DNA from 3 places in the Rhizobium sp. YJ-22 genome. Region 3 is predicted to be linked to each of the others. Evidence: predicted binding sites of a transcription regulator. Region 3 holds the regulator's gene; each other region holds the start of a gene.
What was found. Region 3 encodes LexA, which represses DNA repair genes until DNA is damaged. Its sites were predicted from a motif close to TGTTCNNNNTGTGTTCNG; they were not measured.

Region 1 (3,279 bases), on a different contig from region 3:
TCCTCGCCGCCCTTGCCGCACAATTCGTCGTCGACGGCATCCGTTCGGCCTTCGCCCTGCCGTCATAAAATCTGCCCGCTGAATTGGCGAACTGGCTCAAGACCTTGCCAATTCGACACGGCCGTCACCGGCAATTTTTATGATATGGGCTGCCGCTTTGTGTCGAGTATCTTTGCCATCGTGATCGCGTCGATAAAGCGCTCGTCAATACAGACGGCGTGTTTGTGCAAACCTTCGGAAATGAAGCCGGCTTTTTCATAGAGCGCGATGGCCGGCATGTTGTCCGCATGAACAGAAAGCTCGATACGTATGAACCTTTCCTGAGATGCTTTTTCCAGTGCTGCATAGATCAATCGACGCCCCACGCCTCTCCCCCGATAAGCGGAAATAATTCCCATCCCCAAGGTGCCTCTATGCGCATGGGACGGAAAAAAATCCCGCCGAATATCGCACCAGCCGACAACCTGACCATCGCAAACCGCAACCAATTGCGGGTTCCGTTTGTCTATCATGTCGAGCACGAACTCACGGATTCTGGGAAGCGGCGGCGCTTCAAGCATCGTCAGATACTTGCGTTCACGCGCCACCGCATCGAGTGCGTCATGAAAACCGTCGATATGCGCTGCCGTTATAGCAGCAATCTCGATTTCAGGTGTGGCATCCATCGGCTCTATTCACCCGTCCGTTTACAATCAGAAGGGAATGTCGTCGTCGAGGTCGCGCGAGAAATTACCACCACCGGAGCTGCCCTGGCTGCCACGGCTCTGGCCACCGCCACGCGGGGCGGAGGATTGGCCGAAATCATTATCGTAGCCGCCGCCGGAGCCGTAGTCGCTGCCAACGCTACGGCCACCGCCTTCGCCGCGACCATCCAGCATGGTCAGCGTCGAATTGAAGCCCTGCAGGACGACTTCCGTCGAGTACCGGTCCTGCCCGTCGCGGTCCTGCCACTTGCGGGTCTGCAAAGCGCCTTCGATATAAAGCTTGGCGCCCTTCTTCACATATTGCTCGACCACCTTGCACAGGCCTTCGTTGAACACGACGACACTGTGCCATTCGGTCTTTTCGCGGCGCTCGCCGGAATTGCGGTCGCGCCAGGTCTCCGACGTGGCGATCCGCAGGTTCGCGATCGGCTTGCCGTCCTGCGTGCGCCGGATTTCCGGATCCGCACCGACGTTTCCGATCAGAATTACCTTGTTGACACTGCCAGCCATACGCCTCACCCTGCCTGCCGCCATCCCGGCGGCATCCGTTTTCGTTATCGCGGTATCTTAAACCAATATAATCCGCTCGCGGTCCTCTGACGACAATAATCCACAAACAAATTTGTTCTTTTTTTGTTCTAATAATTCGCTATGCTGCCGTCAAGTGAGTCCTGGGTGGCGAATCCTGGATTTCCATCTCGACATGCCCGAAAGCGTGACTACATAAGGACCGGATTGACCGGATGTCCCTTGCCGGCCGGATATGAGTGAGCCCCATGAGTGAGTTGAAGTCGATTTCCATCCGCGGTGCGCGCGAGCACAATCTGAAAGGCATCGACCTCGATCTGCCGCGCAATTCGCTGATCGTCATGACCGGCCTGTCGGGTTCGGGCAAATCTTCGCTCGCCTTCGACACGATTTATGCCGAGGGACAGCGTCGCTATGTCGAAAGCCTTTCGGCCTATGCGCGCCAGTTCCTGGAAATGATGCAGAAGCCGGATGTCGATCAGATCGACGGATTGTCGCCGGCGATTTCGATCGAGCAGAAGACGACCTCGCGCAATCCGCGCTCGACGGTCGGCACGGTCACCGAAATCTACGATTATATGCGCCTGCTCTTCGCGCGCGCCGGCATTCCCTATTCGCCGGCGACCGGCCTGCCGATCGAAAGCCAGACGGTCAGCCAGATGGTCGACCGCGTGCTGGAATTCGAAGAAGGCACGCGCCTTTATATTCTCGCGCCGATGGTGCGCGGCCGCAAGGGCGAGTACAAGAAGGAACTCGCCGAACTGATGAAGAAGGGGTTCCAGCGCGTCAAGGTCGACGGCCAGTTCTACGAGATCGCCGAGGTGCCGGCGCTGGACAAGAAATACAAGCACGACATCGACGTGGTGGTCGACCGCCTGGTGGTGCGCACCGATATCGCCGCGCGCTTGGCCGACAGCCTGGAAACCAGCCTGAAGCTGGCTGACGGGTTGGCCGTCGCCGAATTCGCCGACAAGCCGCTGCCGGCCGAAGAGACGGCGGCCGGCGGCTCGGCCAACAAGTCGCTGAACGAGACGCACCAGCGAGTGCTGTTTTCGGAAAAATTCGCCTGCCCCGTCTCCGGTTTCACCATTCCGGAAATCGAGCCGCGCTTGTTTTCCTTCAACAATCCTTTTGGTGCTTGTCCCTCCTGCGACGGCCTCGGCTCACAGCAGAAGATCGACGAGGCGCTGATCGTGCCCGAGCACGACCGCCGCCTCAAGGACGGTGCCATCGCGCCCTGGGCAAAATCCTCATCGCCCTATTATAACCAGACGCTGGAGGCGCTTGGCCAGGCCTACGGCTTCAAGTTGACGGATCGCTGGGCTGATCTGCCTGCGCCGGCGCAGAAGGCGATCCTGCACGGCACCGACGAGAAGATCGAATTCCACTATGCCGACGGTGCCCGCTCCTACAAGACGACCAAGACTTTCGAAGGCATCGTTCCCAATCTCGAACGGCGCTGGAAGGAAACCGATTCCGCCTGGGCGCGCGAGGAGATCGAGCGCTACATGTCGGCCGCGCCCTGCCCGGCCTGCAACGGCTATCGCCTGAAGCCGGAAGCGCTGGCGGTGAAGGTGCATGGCCTGCATATCGGTCAGGTCACCGACATGTCGATCCGCATCGCCCGCGACTGGTTCGAGGAATTGCCGGCCCATCTCAGCGCCAAGCAGAACGAAATCGCCGTGCGCATCCTCAAGGAAATCCGCGAGCGCCTGCGCTTCCTCAACGATGTCGGCCTGGATTATCTCAGCCTGTCGCGCAATTCCGGCACGCTGTCGGGTGGCGAAAGCCAGCGCATTCGTCTCGCCTCGCAGATAGGCTCGGGCCTGACAGGCGTGCTTTACGTGCTTGATGAGCCCTCCATCGGCCTGCATCAACGCGACAATGCCCGCCTGCTTGAAACGCTGAAGCACCTGCGCGACATCGGCAATACCGTCATCGTCGTCGAGCATGACGAGGATGCGATCCTGACGGCCGATTACGTCGTCGATATCGGTCCCGCCGCCGGCGTGCATGGCGGTCAGGTCGTGGCCGAGGGCACGCCGCA
Region 2 (3,279 bases), on a different contig from region 3:
CCCCCGGCCTTGGCGTCGGCGACTTCACGCGAATAGACGATCGGAAGAGTGGACTTGGTCTCTGTCATGGTTCGTATCCGTTGGCTGGCGCGAACGGGCGCCAGATGTTTCCCTTAGAGCGCTTGCGCCTCGGGAACGCGCATCAGCGCCGTCCGCATGCTGTCCTGGGAGAGGAGTTCACTCGTCGCATAGGGCGATTGCAGAGTGATGGCTGCGCAGGCGATCCCCAGGCGAGCCGCCTGCGCGATGTCCAAGCCGCCCATCAAGCCGAAAATCGTGCCGGCTGCAAGCGAATCTCCCGCCCCTGTGACATCATCGACAGCGGAAACAAACGGCGGCGCCAGCAGCGCCGCGTTTTCGCCGTCGAAGGCCACCAGGGATTTGCCGCCGCGCGTCACCACGCCGCCACGCAGTCCGGCCGCGCGCAGCAGCCCCGGCCATTCCGCCATGTCGGCGACATTTCGTCCCGCCAGCGCCCGCGCCTCGGCTTCGTTCATGAACAGGAAATCGAGCAGCCCGATCGCCTGTCGGTAACGGACCACCTTCGCCGGCGAAATCGCGATGCCCGCCACCCGCTTGCCAAGTCCTTTCGCCTGCCGCGTCAGCGCCAGGATCGTCTCTTCCGGCAGGTTGGCGTCGCAGAGCAGAAGCTCGCCATCGGCAATCGCATCGCGGATCGCACGCATGGCCGCGCGGCGCGGCGTGAACAGCTTGTAAAGCTCCATATCCGCGAGCGCGATGACCAGATTGCCGTCGTTTTCCAGGATGGCCGTATAGCTCGGCGTGCGTCGGTCGAGAAAGATGAAGGGACGGTCGATGACCCCGGCCTGTTCGGCGGCCGTGGTCACCATGTCGCCCTCGGCATCGCCGCCGCGCGGCGAAATCATCGTCACCGAAAGCTCGAGCCGGGCGAGATTGCGCGCCGCATTGAACCCGCCGCCGCCAGCCTCGCTGAACCAGGAGCCGGGATTGGACGCGCCGGGCGCGGTGAGGCCCGAGATTCGCCCCCGCCGATCCACATGCGCACCGCCGCAAACCACCACTTTCGTCATCGCCCGCCCTCCGAAAAAAGCCCGATTCGATCATTCATTTCTGCGGACGAGGATCGCAATCCTCTGATAATACACATGAAAACAGAAAGGGAACGCATGCGTGATTTCTTTTTTGAATCAGGTGCTTGATCGGCTCTTGAAGAATAAGAACAAAAAGAGTACATATGGCGTAACAGCAGTTTCGTTGCCAGTGCGGCTTCAATAACCTAAAGGTGGACCCGATGTCACAGAATAGTTTGCGGCTCGTAGAGGACAAAGCGGTGGATAAAAGCAAGGCACTGGACGCAGCTCTTTCGCAGATCGAGCGCTCCTTCGGCAAGGGCTCGATCATGAAGCTCGGCTCCAACGAGAATGTCGTGGAGATCGAAACCGTCTCCACCGGCTCTCTCAGCCTGGATATCGCGCTCGGCGTCGGCGGTCTGCCGAAGGGACGTATCGTCGAAATTTATGGCCCGGAAAGCTCGGGCAAGACGACGCTGGCGCTGCAGACCATTGCCGAGGCGCAGAAGAAGGGCGGCATCTGCGCCTTCGTCGATGCCGAACATGCGCTCGATCCGGTCTATGCCCGCAAGCTCGGCGTCGATCTGCAGAACCTGCTGATCTCCCAGCCGGATACCGGCGAGCAGGCGCTTGAAATCACCGATACGCTGGTGCGCTCCGGCGCCATCGACGTGCTGGTCGTCGATTCAGTCGCGGCGCTCACGCCGCGCGCCGAAATCGAGGGCGAGATGGGCGATAGCCTGCCGGGCCTGCAGGCCCGCCTGATGAGCCAGGCGTTGCGCAAGCTGACGGCATCGATCTCCAAGTCGAACACCATGGTGATCTTCATCAACCAGATTCGCATGAAGATCGGGGTGATGTTCGGTTCGCCCGAGACGACGACGGGCGGTAACGCGCTGAAGTTCTATGCTTCGGTCCGTCTCGATATCCGCCGTATCGGCTCGGTCAAGGAGCGTGACGAGGTGGTCGGCAACCAGACCCGCGTCAAGGTCGTCAAGAACAAGATGGCGCCTCCCTTCAAGCAGGTCGAATTCGACATCATGTATGGCGAAGGCGTCTCGAAGACCGGCGAGCTGGTCGATCTCGGCGTCAAGGCCGGTATCGTCGAAAAGTCCGGTGCCTGGTTCTCCTATAACAGCCAGCGCCTGGGGCAGGGGCGTGAAAACGCCAAGTCCTTCCTGCGCGACAATCCTGATCTCGCCCGTGAGATCGAAATGGCTCTGCGCCAGAATGCCGGCCTGATCGCCGACCGCTTCTTGCAGAACGGCGGCCCGGAAGCCGAGGATGGGGATTCGGCGGCGGAAGCTTAATCCCGCCTATCTTTTCCGTTTCCTTGCGCCGGCCGTATTTCGAAAGATGTACGGCCGGTTTTGCTGTGCGGTGCTGGACAGGGTGCGGCACGAGCGATAAAAGCCGGTAACTTTGATTAAGAAGAATGCCGGGGTCCGGCGTGAATGAAGGGCGTATCATGAGCGGTGTGAATGAAATCCGGTCGACCTTTCTCGACTACTTTAAAAAGAACGGCCATGAGGTCGTGTCTTCCAGCCCGCTTGTGCCGCGCAACGACCCGACCCTGATGTTTACCAATGCCGGCATGGTGCAGTTCAAGAACGTCTTCACCGGCCTGGAGCAGCGTCCCTACTCGACGGCGGCCACCGCGCAGAAATGCGTGCGCGCCGGCGGCAAGCATAACGACCTCGACAATGTAGGTTATACCGCCCGCCACCATACCTTCTTCGAAATGCTCGGCAATTTCTCCTTCGGCGATTATTTCAAGGAGCGCGCCATCGAACTGGCCTGGAACCTGATCACCAGGGAATTCGGCCTCGACCGCGAGCGCCTGCTGGTTACGGTCTACCATACCGACGACGAAGCCTTCGACCTCTGGAAGAAGATCGCCGGGCTGCCGGACCAGAAGATCATCCGCATCCCGACCAGCGACAATTTCTGGGCGATGGGCGATACCGGCCCCTGCGGCCCCTGTTCGGAAATTTTTTATGACCACGGCGACCATATCTGGGGCGGCCCGCCCGGCTCGCCGGAGGAGGATGGCGACCGCTTCATCGAAATCTGGAACCTCGTCTTCATGCAGTACGAGCAGATTTCCAAGGAAGAGCGCGTCAACCTGCCGCGTCCGTCGATCGATACCGGCATGGGCCTGGAGCGCGTCGCGGCTGTGCTGCAGGGCAAGCATGACAATTACGACATCGACCTGTTCCGCGCCCTG
Region 3 (3,279 bases):
CTCCGCCGAGCGCGCCTTCCTGATGATGGCCATCCTGCTGATCGCCGTCCTGGTAGACCGCCCGTCGATCAGCCTGCGTAATGTCGCGCTTTCGGCCATCGTCATCATGGCCATGGCGCCCTCGGAAATCATGGGGCCCAGTTTCCAGATGTCCTTTGCCGCAACCCTGGCGCTGGTCTCCGGCTACAATCTCTGGAGCGGCCACTCCGCCGGTCGCGAGCCTGCGAGACTCCCCGTGTCCGGCATCGCCACGGAAACTTGGAATTTCGTCGCCAGTGTCTTCCTCACCTCGCTGATCGGCAGTCTCTCGACATCGGTTTTCTCCATCGAACACTTTCACAAGCTGGCCACCTACGGACTTGCCGCCAATCTCGCCGCCATGCCGGTCATCTCATTCGTCGTCATGCCGGCTGGCTTGATCGGCATGTTGCTGATGCCCTTCGGTCTCGACGAATGGCCGATCGCTGTCATGGGCTGGGGTCTCGGCATCGTCATCACCATCGCCAAGACGGTGGCAAGCTGGGGCGGAGAACTGATCATCGGCCGCCAGCCGCCGCTGTTCCTGCCGCTCGCCGTCGCTGGGATGGTGCTGTTCCTACTGCTGCGTACACGGCTGCGCCACATCGGCACCGCCCTCTTCCTGCTGGCGCTGGCCACCAGCCTGCTGGCAACCCCGCAAAAGCCCGATCTCCTTATTTCAGAGGATGGCAGGCTGGTCGCGTTGCTGGACGGCGACACTCTGAACAGCAACCGCCGCAAGCCCAGCGCTTTCATCTTCGACCAATGGCGCCGCGCTCTCACCATCCATACCCATGGTCCTCCGGAGCAACTCGACAGCGCCTTCCCGGCCAAAGGACCTTGGTCGGAGCGACGCAAGCAGCCACTGGATGAAGACGAATTGGTCGATGCCGACATGCTGCGCCAGCAAATCATGGAAACGAGCGCGGATCGTCGTTTCGCCTGTGTCCGCCAGAAATGGTGCCTGGCGAAAACGGCCATCGGCCCGGTCATGGTGCTGGAAGACGGTCGCTACATTGGTTTTGCCTGCGACAATGCCCGCCTGATTGTCACACCGACCCGCGCCAAATTCGCCCGCTGCCGCTCCGGCGCAACCGTCCTGGACAGCGAAACCCTGCGACAGACCGGCGCGGTGGAAATCACCTTCGCCGTCGATGCCCGCCAGGCTTTACGCATCCGCCCCGCTTTCGATCCCGAAAACCGGCGGGCCTGGACGCAGCACCGCGCCTATTCCTGGCGCGATGATGATTATACGCACCGTCTGCCGGCGGAGATTCGCTCGTTGCTCAGTGATAGCGGCGGATGAGGCCGACCAGCTTGCCCTGCACCTTGACGCGGTCGGAGGAGAAAATCCGGGTCTCGTAAGACGGGTTTGCCGCTTCCAGCGCGATAGAGGCGCCCTTGCGGCGGAAACGTTTCAGCGTCGCTTCTTCGTCGTCCACCAGCGCCACGACGATATCGCCAGGGGTTGCACTGTTGGTGTTGCGAATGATGACCGTATCGCCGTCGAGAATACCGGCCTCGATCATCGAGTCGCCCTTGACCTCCAGAGCGTAATGCTCGCCCTGCCCGACCATCTGCATCGGCACGACGATCTCATGGGTGTTGTTCTGGATTGCCGAAATCGGCACGCCGGCAGCGATACGACCCATGACCGGCACGGAGACGGAATTGGCCGCCTCAGGCAGGGCCGGCGTCGCCGGCTTCGCGACCGCAGGTGCGGAAGACGCCGGCTTGCCAAGGCTGCCCTCGATGACGCTCGGCGAAAAACCGCGCCGTGGCTGGGCGGCCGTCGCCGAATAGGCCTCCGGCAACTTGATGACCTCCAGCGCCCGCGCCCGGTTCGGCAGTCGGCGGATGAAACCGCGCTCCTCCAGCGCTGTGATCAAGCGATGGATGCCCGACTTGGAGGCCAGTTCCAGGGCGTCCTTCATCTCGTCGAAAGACGGCGGCACGCCGGATTCCTTCATCCGCTCATGGATGAAGAGCAGAAGTTCCTGTTGCTTGCGCGTCAGCATAGCACCCACCAGATTCGTGAAACAAATACAGAACGAACACTATCTGTTCCCACTGTGTTCCGCAAGGGCCGCAGGCACAATCCAGTGTTGAATATGGCAGGGAAATGACGGGTACGCCCTGAAAGGCGACCTCAAATGCAAAGCGCCGGCAATCTTTCGGTGCCGGCGCGGAGAATGCGGTTGCGGACGACTCAGCCGACGAAAGCGCGCTCGATGACGAATTCACCGGGCTTGTTGTTGGCGCCCTCGACGAGACCTGCCTTTTCGAGCAGTTCCTTGGTGTCCTTCAGCATCGCGGCCGAGCCGCAGATCATGCCGCGATCGACCGCAGGGTCGAAGGCCGGGACGCCGAGATCGGCAAACAGCTTGCCGTTGGCAATCAGGTCGGTGATGCGGCCCTGGAAGGGATAGTCGTCGCGCGTTACCGTCGAATAAAGACGCAGCTTGTCACCGACGATTTCGCCAAGCATCTCGTCGTTTCGGATTTCCTCGACGAGGTCGAGGCCGTATTTCAACTCGGCGACTTCCCGGCAGGTATGGGTGAGGATGACCTCTTCGAACTTCTCATAGGTCTCCGGGTCGCGGATCAGGCTGGCGAAAGGCGCGATGCCTGTGCCGGTCGAGAACATGTACAGGCGCTTACCAGGCGTCAGCGCGTCGAGCACCAGCGTTCCCGTCGGCTTCTTGCGCATCAGCACGATGTCGCCCGGCTGGATTTTTTGCAGATGCGAGGTCAGCGGACCGTCCGGCACCTTGATCGAGAAGAATTCCAGTTCCTCATCCCAAGACGGGCTGGCAATGGAATAGGCGCGATAAATCGGCTTGCCTTCGACCATCAGGCCGATCATGGCGAACTCACCCGAACGAAACCGGAAGCCCGCCGGACGCGTCATGCGGAATCGGAACAGACGATCGGTGTAATGCTGAACGCTCAGAACCGTCTCAGCATAAACGCCGGCGGGGATCGATTCAGCGAATTCCTCATTGCGTGCGGGAGCGTTCATCCTGTCTTCCTGCTTCTCGTCTTCTGCTTCTCAAAAAACCACTGTGCCGATAATACAAGATCCGGCACAAGAGAAGGAATGCATTTTCGTGAATGCTGACTGGTGGGAAATACCTATCTCACCCGTTAAGGTTTTACCATGCGGCATCACGCCGCCGGCGATGGCTTGCGCCGCCAGCTATAGGTCTCGCCGGCTTCTGCCGCCTGCGCGGTCGGCTGATAGTAGTGCGGTATACCTGG

Region 1: the regulator LexA is predicted to act here: its motif matches at 1,328-1,345, upstream of uvrA (excinuclease ABC subunit UvrA).
Region 2: the regulator LexA is predicted to act here: its motif matches at 1,198-1,215, upstream of recA (recombinase RecA).

The regions. Positions count from the first base shown of each region.
Region 1 is NZ_JARRIR010000004.1:55,141-58,419, forward strand. It holds gene P7F60_RS10800 (MarC family protein) at 1-68, shown strand, start outside; gene P7F60_RS10805 (GNAT family N-acetyltransferase) at 138-665, opposite strand; gene P7F60_RS10810 (single-stranded DNA-binding protein) at 693-1,214, opposite strand; gene uvrA (excinuclease ABC subunit UvrA) at 1,481-3,279, shown strand, end outside.
Region 2 is NZ_JARRIR010000004.1:45,199-48,477, reverse strand. It holds gene P7F60_RS10770 (pseudouridine-5'-phosphate glycosidase) at 1-68, opposite strand, end outside; gene P7F60_RS10765 (carbohydrate kinase family protein) at 114-1,052, opposite strand; gene recA (recombinase RecA) at 1,274-2,362, shown strand; gene alaS (alanine--tRNA ligase) at 2,521-3,279, shown strand, end outside.
Region 3 is NZ_JARRIR010000002.1:14,322-17,600, forward strand. It holds gene P7F60_RS04535 (ComEC/Rec2 family competence protein) at 1-1,324, shown strand, start outside; gene lexA (transcriptional repressor LexA) at 1,305-2,036, opposite strand; gene P7F60_RS04545 (ferredoxin--NADP reductase) at 2,228-3,040, opposite strand; gene P7F60_RS04550 (DUF934 domain-containing protein) at 3,187-3,279, opposite strand, start outside.